Linked DNA regions of Thiocystis violascens DSM 198. Each later gene encodes a partner of the first gene's protein in a complex. Links are inferred from orthologs where the notes say so. Each region holds a gene or a part of one and is shown on either strand. Other genes may lie near its edges. The genes, in order: rne, pnp and eno.

Region 1 (3,765 bases):
GGGACGCCAAGGATGAACAATGGCTCGCGAATCGTGACCCGCCGGTAGCCGGAAAAGAAGATTTCATCGAGCAGAAAACCCAACCAGTGGATACCCTGGACCAGGACGAAGAGCGGGATGAACGCCGTCATGATGAGTTGGCGTCGCAGACTTGGCCGTCCCGCGCCCTTGGCGGGGACATAGTTGCGGTAGATCAGCGCGACGAGGCGCGCCGTGCTGGCGAGGAAAAGTCTTGGCATGAAACCGCTTCCAGAGTGAAAAACGTCGTTATGCAGCCTTTTCACGCCTCGCCGATCTTGAAAGCCGATCGGCGCGACGCGGTTTCATGACAGGATCAGGAACCGCTGGCGGTCCGCTCCGGTTCCTCTTGCGCGACGACGATCGGCTTGGGCGCCGGTTCCGCATCGCTGGAGTGCGTCTCGGGTTGGCTCGGGGCGGGTTCCTCGTCACTTGAGCGAGCATCGATTCCCTGCGGTTCCGCCGCGGTCGCGTCGCTCGGCAGGTTGTGCGCGGGCGCGGGTGCGCTCCCGGTTTGATCGGTCGTCTCCGGGAGGGACGGACTAGCGACGGGCTCCGGAGTTCGTGCCGGTTCCTGCTCCGGTATGGGTTCGGGTTCCGATGTCGGTACAGGTTCCGGTATCGGGAGCATGGCTTGCAGCAATGGTTGCGTCTCGGCGGGTTCCGGTTGCGCGCTGGGCGTGTGCGGCTCCTGCGTTGACGCCTGGGGCGTTGGTTGCGGCGCGGATACGGGTGTGTCCGGCGCGGTCATTGGCTCGGGCGAGGTTTCATGATGGCTGCGAGCAAGCTCCTCGGCCGGCTCCGAAACCGACTCCGCAGCGGGTTCGGGCGCGCTGTCGTGGGTGCGTTCAGGGTCATCGCTCTGCGTCGGGTCATGCGCCTCCGAGCCCGCGGATGCCTCCGGGTTGGTCTGAGGCCGGCGGCGATTGCGTCCGCCACGCCGACGCCGCGAGGAGCGTGGCCGGGCGGTGCCCGCCGAGGCGGCATCGGTCTCTTCCTCGCCCGCGTCGCGTTCGCCTGGCTCCAGGTCGACGGTTTCCGCTCGCGCGTCCGAAGCGCCATTGGCCTGTGGAGTGGATTCGGACCAGGTCTCTTCCTCCGACGCATCCTGTGGGGACTCCCACCACCGTTGACCGTTCGCATCCTGGGATGCTGACGTGGAGACGGCGCCGGTTGCGGACGTGGCCGACGGCACGTTTCCGTCTTTTTCAACCGGCGCTGGATTGACGTGCGAGGAAGCAGCCTCGCCCTGACGGGGCTCCCGGTCTTCCGCGCGCGGTGCCGTGCCGCGCGTATCGCCAGGACCGCGACGTCCGCGTGTGCCGCCGCGGCGCGAGCGCGGCTCGCCCGCACGGGTGCCACGGGTTTGCTCGTCGCCGTCCGCCGCTTTTGCCGACTCCCCCCGGTCGTCTCGGTGGCGCCTTTCCTGATCGCTCTGGTCCGCGCCGGCGGGTGTCTGATCGCTGCGCGAACGGCCGCCGCGGGTGCGGTCTTCGCGGGATTGGAGCGATCTGCCGGGGCTTGATCGATCGTCGCGATGCGCGCTGCTGGAGCGTTGGCGTTGTGGCTGCGGATCCCGGTCCGCGCTCTGCGGTTGTTGTCTGGCCGGGGCCGGCTGATGGGTATCGGTCGCGTCTTCCAGACTGCCGGCGCGTGAAGACAGCGTTTCGGCATCCGGCGCGCGGGGCACGAAGAGGCCGGTCCAAATGCGTTTCAGCAGGCTTTCCGGTTCGCTGCGTTCAGGCTCCTTGCGCGTCGCGGCCGGTGCCGGCATGCGCGAGGCATCGCGCTGCGGCGCCGGGGTGCTGGGGGTGACCAGCTTGACCGCCGGCTCCTCGCGGCGGTCCGGCTGACCGAGTTTCGCGTCGAGCTTGGCGTACAGGGGGGCGGCGCTCGGCTCGGGGGGCGCGGTCAGCTCGTAGCTCGATTGCAGCTCGTCCGGTTTGGCTGTGTCCTGGACGCGCACGCGCTCGATGCGATAGTCCGGGGTCTGCAGATGCTCGTTGGGAAGCAGCAGCACCTCGGCGCCTTGGCGATGTTCGATGTCGAGAATCGCACGGCGTTTCTCGTTGAGCAGGAAGGTGGCGACACTGACCGGGAGTTGGGCGACGATGCGCTGGGTGTTCTCCTTCATCGCCTCTTCCTCGACGATGCGCAGGATCGACAGCGCCAGCGATTCGACTCCGCGGATGGTGCCCTGACCCTTGCAGCGCGGACACACCCGCTGGCTGGATTCGCCGAGCGAGGGGCGCAGACGCTGACGCGACATTTCCAGCAGGCCGAAGCGCGAGATGCGCGCGACCTGGACCCGTGCACGATCCTGCTTGAGCGCGTCGCGCAGCCGGTCCTCGACCGCCCGTTGGTTCTTGGGCGGGGTCATGTCGATGAAGTCGATGACGAAGAGTCCGCCGAGATCGCGCAGACGCAGTTGTCGCGCGATTTCGTCGGCGGCTTCCAGATTGGTGTTGAGCGCGGTCTCCTCGATATCCGCGCCCTTGGTGGAGCGCGCCGAGTTGATGTCGACCGAGGTCAGCGCCTCGGTGTGATCGATGACGATGGAGCCGCCCGAGGGCAGGCGCACCTCGCGCTGGAAGGCGGATTCGATCTGACTCTCGATCTGGTAACGGGTGAACAGCGGCACTTCGTCTTCGTACAGGCGCAGCTTCTTGAGATTCTGCGGCATCACCTGGCTAATGAAGTTCTCGGCCCGCTCGAAGACCTCCGGGTCGTCGATCACAATCTCGCCGATGTCCGCGCGCAGATAGTCGCGGATCGAGCGGATGATGACATCGCTTTCCTGATAGATCAGAAAGGGCGCCTTGCGTCCCTCGCCCGAGGTCTCGATGGCCTTCCAGAGCTGGAGCAGGTAGTCGAGATCCCACTGAAGTTCCTCGACATTCTTGCCCACGCCCGCCGTGCGCACGATCAGGCCCATGTCCTCGGGGATCACGAGTTGGCTCATGGCGTCGCGCAGCTCGTTGCGATCCTGGCCCTCGATGCGCCGCGAGACGCCGCCAGCGCGCGGATTGTTCGGCATCAGCACCAGATAGCGCCCGGCCAGCGAGATGAAGGTGGTCAGCGCGGCACCCTTGCTGCCGCGCTCTTCCTTGTCGATCTGCACCACGACCTCGCGGCCCTCGCGGACCGAGTCCTTGATGCTGACGCGGGTGCCGGCCTTGGTGGTGTCCGGCTCGAAATAGGCGCGCGCGATTTCCTTCAGCGGCAGAAAGCCGTGGCGGTCGGCGCCATATTCGACGAATGCGGCTTCCAGGCTAGGTTCGACTCTTGTGATTATGCCTTTGTAAATATTTGATTTTTTCTGTTCCCTGCCGGGCGATTCGATGTCGAGGTTGTACAGTATTTGGCCGTCGACGGTCGCGACGCGCAACTCTTCCGGCTGAGTTGCGTTGATCAGCATTCTCTTCATGTTGTTCCTTCTCACACACCACGGCGCGTGACCCGTGGTTGGGCGCCTCGCCACGGGCTTCCTCGGGGAAGCCTCGCGGGCGGCTCGGCACGTCGCCAATCGGCTCGGGATGCTTCGGCTTCGCTCAGCACAAGTGGGCTAAGGGCGTCGGCACTGTCCGCTCGGCCGGTGGGCTTAAAAACGGGCACGCGCGCATGAACGATCGTTAGACGGGACCTGATGGGCTCCCGCGTTTGGTGCCCCCGTCCAAGCGAAGGGGGGCTGCTACGGAGCGGCGAAGATGGCACCGGCCGCGTGGTCTACCTTGTCGCGCTCCGCGG
Region 2 (3,123 bases), 1.1 Mb from region 1 along the record:
CATCGGCTGGCCGGACGGACGCGGTTTCACCACCATCGCCATCGCCCACATCACCTTCAGCATGGCCTATGTCACGGTCGTGGTGCGCTCGCGGCTGGCGCGCATGGACGCCTCGCTCGAAGAGGCGGCGATGGACCTGGGCGCCCGTCCGCTCACGGTTTATCTGCGCATCACCCTGCCGCTGATCGCGCCAGCGTTGCTCTCCGGCTGGCTGCTGGCCTTCACGCTTTCGCTCGATGACCTGGTCATCGCGAGCTTCGTCTCCGGCCCCGGCTCCACCACGCTCCCGATGGTGGTCTATTCCAGCGTGCGTATGGGAGTATCGCCTCAGATCAACGCGCTCGCGACCCTGATCGTGGCCATCGTGGCTCTCGCGGTGCTCGTCGCGGGTTGGACGATGCGGCAGAAACCGGATCGAGCACAAAAACGCGGCGCATGAAAAAGGGGCCATCAGGCCCCTTGGTCTTTCCGAAGATCGGTGGAGCGGGATTATTCGCCCGGCTCGATCGCCTTCATGCTCAGACGGATACGGCCCTGCTTGTCGACTTCGAGTACCTTGACCCGCACCTGATCGCCTTCCTTGAGCTTGTCGCTGACCGACTGGACGCGCTCCTCGCAGATCTGCGAGATGTGCACCAGACCGTCGCGGCCCGGCAGGATGGTGACGAAGGCGCCAAAGTCCATCAGACGCGCGACCTTGCCCTCGTAGATCTTGCCCACTTCAACGTCGGCGGTGATCAGACGGATGCGCTTCTTGGCCTCTTCGCCGGCGGATTTCTCCACCGAGAAGATTTTGACCACGCCGTCGTCGTTGATGTCGATGGTGGCGCCGGTCTCCTCGGTGATCGAGCGGATCACGGCGCCGCCCTTGCCGATGACATCGCGGATCTTCTCGGGATGGATCTTGAACTCGATGATGCGCGGGGCATGCTCGGACATCTCGGAGCGGTGCGCCTGGATGACCTTGGCCATCTCGCCGAGGATGTGCAGCCGTCCGTCCTTGGCCTGAGCGAGCGCGGTTTCCATGATCTCCTTGGTGATGCCCTGGATCTTGATGTCCATCTGCAGCGCGTTGATGCCCGCGACGGTTCCGGCGACCTTGAAATCCATGTCGCCCAGATGGTCCTCGTCACCCATGATGTCGGTCAGGACGGCAAACTGGTCGCCTTCCTTGATCAGACCCATGGCGACGCCCGCCACCGGCGCCTTGATCGGGACGCCCGCGTCCATCAGCGCCAGACTGGTGCCGCAGACGCTGGCCATCGAGCTGGAGCCGTTGGACTCGGTGATTTCCGAGACCACGCGCACCGAGTAGGGGAACTCCTCGATGCTCGGCATGACGGCCAGAATGCCGCGCTTGGCGAGACGCCCGTGACCGATCTCTCGCCGCTTGGGCGAACCGACCCGTCCGGTCTCGCCCACGCAGAAGGGCGGAAAGTTGTAGTGCAGCATGAAATGCTCGCGCCGCTCGCCTTCGAGTGCGTCGATGATCTGCGAATCGCGCTCGGTGCCGAGGGTGGTGATGACCATGGCCTGGGTCTCGCCACGGGTGAAGAGCGCCGAGCCGTGGGTGCGCGGCAGGACGCCGGTGCGGATCGTGATCGGGCGCACGGTCTTGCCGTCGCGGCCGTCGATGCGCGGATTGCCGGCCAGAATGGACCCGCGCACCGTGGTGCTTTCAAGTTGCTCGATGGCCGTCCTGACCTGTGCCTCGGTCCATTTTGGCGCCTCGCCGACCAGCGTATCGAGTGCCGACGCGCGGGCCGCGTCGAGTGCCGCGTAACGCACTTGCTTTTCGCGGATCCGGTAGGCGGTGGCGATCGGCTCGCCGCAGGCGTTCGCGACGGCGTCTGCCAATTCCTGGTTGGGTTCCGGCGGGGTCCAGGGTAATTCGGGCTTGTTGACCTCGGCGGCCAGTTCGCGGATGGCCTGGATGACGACCTGCATCTGCTCATGACCGAAGAGCACCGCCCCGAGCATGACTTCCTCGGACAGGCCGCGCGCCTCGGATTCGACCATCAGGACCGCCTGGTCGGTGCCGGCGACGATCAGATCCAGATCCGAATCTGGTCCAAGACCGATGACGGCTGGATTGAGAATGTACTCGCCGTTCTTGTAACCAACCCGCGCCGCGCCGATCGGGCCATTGAAGGGCAGACCCGCGATCGAGAGCGCGGCGGAGGCGCCGATCAACGCCGGAACCTCGGGATTGACCGCCGGGTTCAGCGATTTGACCGTGGCGATGATCTGAACTTCGCGGGTGAAGCCCTCGGCGAACAGCGGACGGACTGGCCGGTCGATCAGGCGCGAGGTCAGAATCTCGCCCTCGCTCGGGCGCCCCTCGCGGCGGAAGAAACCGCCGGGAATCCGGCCGGCGGCATAGGTCTTTTCCTGATAGTCGACGGTCAGCGGCAGAAAATCGCGGACCACGCCGGGGCGCTTGTCGACGACCACTGTCACCAGCACCACGGTATCGTCGAGGTTGACCATGACGGCGCCGTCGGCCTGACGCGCGATCTCGCCGGTTTCCAGCCTGAGCGTCTGGTTGCCGAACTGCACTTGCTTCACGATGGGGGTGGGAATCACGAATATATCCTCGGGGTGTTTGGGCCGCGCAGCCCGCGGCCTCCGGACCGCGAGGAGCGGGCGAAGCGGGGGCGGAACCGCCCCCGTTCGCCGAGATCGGGGCTGATCGGGTTAGCGACGCAGACCCAGACGCGCGATGAGATCGCGGTAACGGTCGATATCCTTGCGTTTCAGGTAATCGAGCAGTTTCCGCCGCGCGTTGACCATGTGCACCAGACCACGGCGCGAATGATGATCGTGTTTGTGTTCCTTGAAGTGTCCGGTCAGTTGCAGAATTCGCGCAGTCAGCAGAGCGACCTGAACCTCGGGCGAACCGGTATCTCTCTCGGCGCGCGCATATTCGTCGACGATTTTCTTTTTTTCTACTGCGGTCATGGTCATTGGTTGTCTCCTAAATTCGTGGGGACGTTGAAAAAAGGCCCGTATCCGGCGGTGACGACCGCCAAACCGATTTCCCCGACAATGACTTCAGGGGAATCTGGCCGGTTTAAATGAGACGCTTTGGTTGCACCTTGCCGTCTTCGAGGATGGTGCCGA
Region 3 (3,066 bases), 1.9 Mb from region 1 along the record:
CCAGATCGTTCGCCTCCAGGGCGTCATGCAGTGCATGGCGCAAGAGTCCGAGCCGAAACATCTGGGGGGTATAGGCATGCCAGAGACTCGCCCGATCGACGGTGGACGTGATCCGCCCAGCGCCATTGTCGCGCTTCATGGTGTCGCGTACCGGAATCCCGAGCAGACCGCCCACGACATCCCCAAGCAGGGCGTCGATCAGGCGATCGAGATCGGCGGCCCGCAGACAGGGGCGCGCGGCATCGTGGACCAGCACCCAATCGCCCTCCGCCGCGCGACCATCAAGCGCCGCGAGCGCGTTGAGGACGGAATGGCAACGTTCCGCGCCACCCGCCGCGCGCATCACCTTGGGATGACCGGCATGGGCGGTGCTCTCCCAATAACCATCCGCCGGATCGAGCGCAACCACGACCCCACTGATCCGTTCGTCCTCAATGAACAGATCCAATGCATGATCGATTACCGCCCGACCGGCCAGGTCAAGGTACTGCTTGGGGATAGCGCTTCCCATGCGCCGTCCCACGCCGGCGGCGGGCAGGATCGCCCAGAGCGAAGGGGTTTCGTTCATGGCGCGGTCTCCGCGGTGGGCTTGGGTCGCTCGATGACCTGGATGAAGATCTCGCCGGCCTTGATCATGCCGAGTTCGCTGCGGGCACGCTCCTCCAGCGCCTCCTGGCCCTCGCCAAGATCCGCGACCTCCGCCTGAAGCACCTGATTGCGCGCCATCAGACGCGCGATCTCGGCCTCCTGGAAGGCAATTTCCTGCTTCAGCGAATGGAGTTCCGCCAGACTCCCCTGACCGACCCAGAGCCGGTACTGGAGCGCCCCCAGAAGGACGATGAGCACTGCGATCAACCAACGCATGTCGAGACCCGATTAGCCGTAAAAGCCCGGACCAGGCCCGGCCGACCCTTCGGTCAGGCGCGGTGCAGGCCCGGAACGCCGTCTCGTCAGAGCCACCTGAAGGCCGCGCGGCCCGCGTAGATCGCCTCGTCGCCCAACTGATCCTCGATGCGCATCAGTTGGTTGTACTTCGCGACCCGGTCGGAACGCGACAGCGAACCGGTCTTGATCTGACCGGTGCCCGCCGCGACCACCAGATCGGCGATGGTGGTGTCCTCGGTCTCGCCGGAGCGATGCGATACCACCGAGGTATAGCCGGCGTTGTGGGCCATGGCGATGGCTTCCATCGTCTCGGTGAGGGTGCCGATCTGGTTGACCTTGATGAGGATGGAGTTGGCGATATTCTTGTCGATGCCTTCCTGCAGGATCTTGGTATTGGTGACGAAGAGGTCGTCGCCGACGATCTGGACCTTGTCGCCAAGACGCTCGGTCAGACGCTTCCAGCCGTCCCAATCGCCCTCGGCGAGACCGTCCTCGATCGAGAGGATGGGATATTGCGACACCCAGCCAGCGAGCAGGTCGATCATGCCGTCAGCGTCGAGCGTGCGGCCCTCGCCCTGGAGATGATAGCGCCCGTCCTTGTAGAACTCGGACGCCGCCACGTCCATCCCGAGATAGATGTCGGAACCGACCTTGAAACCGGCCTTGCCAATGGCTTCCAGGATCGCCTCGATGGCGGCCTCGTTGGAGGACAGATCGGGGGCAAAACCGCCCTCGTCGCCGACCGCCGTGCCCAGACCGCGGCCATGCAGAACCGCCTTCAGGGCATGAAAGACCTCCGCGCCATAACGCACCGCCTCGCGGATGCTCGGAGCGCCGACCGGCAGGATCATGAACTCCTGGAAGTCCACGCTGTTATCGGCGTGGCTGCCGCCATTGATGATGTTCATCATCGGGACCGGCAGACGGTAGGGACCGGCGGACAGCGATCTGAACAGTGGCAGCGCCTTTTCCTGCGCCGCCGCGTGGGCCGTTGCCAACGAGACGCCGAGCAGCGCATTGGCGCCGAGCCGGCGCTTGTTGTCGGTCCCGTCGAGATCGATCATCGTCTGATCGACCGCCTTCTGATCGGCCGCATCCATGCCGAGCACGGCCTCGCGCAATTCGCCTTCGATATTGGCGACCGCGATCAGGACACCCTTGCCGAGATAGCGGGACTTGTCGCCATCGCGCAGTTCCAGCGCCTCGCGCGAGCCGGTGGACGCGCCGGACGGGACGATCGCGCGACCGATGGCGCCATCGGCGGTGATGACATCGGCCTCGACGGTCGGATTGCCGCGAGAATCCAGCACCTCACGGGCGCGGACATCGACGATTTCGGACATAACTCGTTACTCCTGAAAATGAACGTTTCGTTTCTTGATCACTCAACGGAGGGGTGCACTCTCGTTCACACCCACCTACGCAGAGTCGTTAGCCACGTGCTAAAAATCTTCGCGAAATACAACAGTGCCTTGAGGTATTGTTTTGTCAAACGGCAAGACAAGAACAATTTCTTGTAGAACACCATCATTCTATTGAATTATTTATTTTTTGCGCTAACCGGCTGTCTGAGAAACACAGCGACGGAGACAGTCCAAGTTAAGCGCCTTGTTCGGTACTTTTCTTTCTCAAAGCCATTGCCTTTCGGCTAATGTCTTCCAAACTCAAATTTTCATCCATGTCTTGCCGCCAATTAGCGTAATCTAACGGCTCTCTTTGGATAAGCGCAATGAACTTTTCTACCTCAACATTACCGAGATGCTGCGCAAGCAAATGAAAGCCTTTGGATTTAATTTCTAAATCAGTAATCATTCCAAGGATCGGCAACACATGAAGGCGGCTACCCAATTTTGAATCTGTCAAAATATGCTGGATCAACATCAAAGACTGACCGCTTCTTTACTCCGAGTTCAACACGTTCAAACATTTCCACAAGCTTCACGCTATCAACTAATTCGACCTGCGGCGCTCCTTCGCGATTGGCCTCTTGAATCGCAGCATTGGTAAACGACGACGTGGTGATAATGATGCCCTTTTCAGCACGACCGATCATGGCATTTCGGAAATCCCCAACTTGTGCACGCGACACCAGATTCCCTTTGGCGTAGCGCTTACACTGGAAAAGGACTTTGAAGCTAACGAAAGGATTTATTTCAAGTGTCCCGCGGCCATCAATCCCAC

The links.
Region 2: the proteins of rne (region 1) and pnp are in contact, whole or in part, in a cryo-EM structure (PDB 9QH0), measured with the Escherichia coli proteins. The link is inferred for Thiocystis violascens DSM 198 from one-to-one orthologs.
Region 3: the proteins of rne (region 1) and eno are in contact, whole or in part, in a solved structure (PDB 2FYM), measured with the Escherichia coli proteins. The link is inferred for Thiocystis violascens DSM 198 from one-to-one orthologs.

Annotation. Positions count from the first base shown.
Region 1 is NC_018012.1:2,392,361-2,396,125, reverse strand. What follows is about bases 135-3,747. They hold rne (ribonuclease E), read right to left. Parts: upstream 3,446-3,747; coding sequence 335-3,445; downstream 135-334. Other genes in these bases: THIVI_RS10600 (sulfotransferase), read right to left, coding at 135-239. In the rest of the region: more of THIVI_RS10600, read right to left, coding at 1-134. UniProt on the Escherichia coli protein: Endoribonuclease that plays a central role in RNA processing and decay. Required for the maturation of 5S and 16S rRNAs and the majority of tRNAs. Also involved in the degradation of most mRNAs.
Region 2 is NC_018012.1:3,470,964-3,474,086, reverse strand. Bases 39-3,009 are described here. They hold pnp (polyribonucleotide nucleotidyltransferase), read right to left. Parts: upstream 2,587-3,009; coding sequence 490-2,586; downstream 39-489. Other genes in these bases: rpsO (30S ribosomal protein S15), read right to left, coding at 2,698-2,967; THIVI_RS15385 (ABC transporter permease subunit), read left to right, coding at 39-439. In the rest of the region: more of THIVI_RS15385, read left to right, coding at 1-38; tRNA pseudouridine(55) synthase TruB, read right to left, coding at 3,074-3,123. UniProt on the Escherichia coli protein: Involved in mRNA degradation. Catalyzes the phosphorolysis of single-stranded polyribonucleotides processively in the 3'- to 5'-direction. Also involved, along with RNase II, in tRNA processing.
Region 3 is NC_018012.1:4,324,194-4,327,259, reverse strand. The notes cover bases 90-3,003. They hold eno (phosphopyruvate hydratase), read right to left. Parts: upstream 2,229-3,003; coding sequence 951-2,228; downstream 90-950. Other genes in these bases: THIVI_RS19200 (restriction endonuclease), read right to left, coding at 2,726-3,003; THIVI_RS19205 (hypothetical protein), read right to left, coding at 2,485-2,697; ftsB (cell division protein FtsB), read right to left, coding at 565-864; ispD (2-C-methyl-D-erythritol 4-phosphate cytidylyltransferase), read right to left, coding at 90-568. Also shown: more of ispD, read right to left, coding at 1-89; more of THIVI_RS19200, read right to left, coding at 3,004-3,066. UniProt on the Escherichia coli protein: Catalyzes the reversible conversion of 2-phosphoglycerate (2-PG) into phosphoenolpyruvate (PEP). It is essential for the degradation of carbohydrates via glycolysis.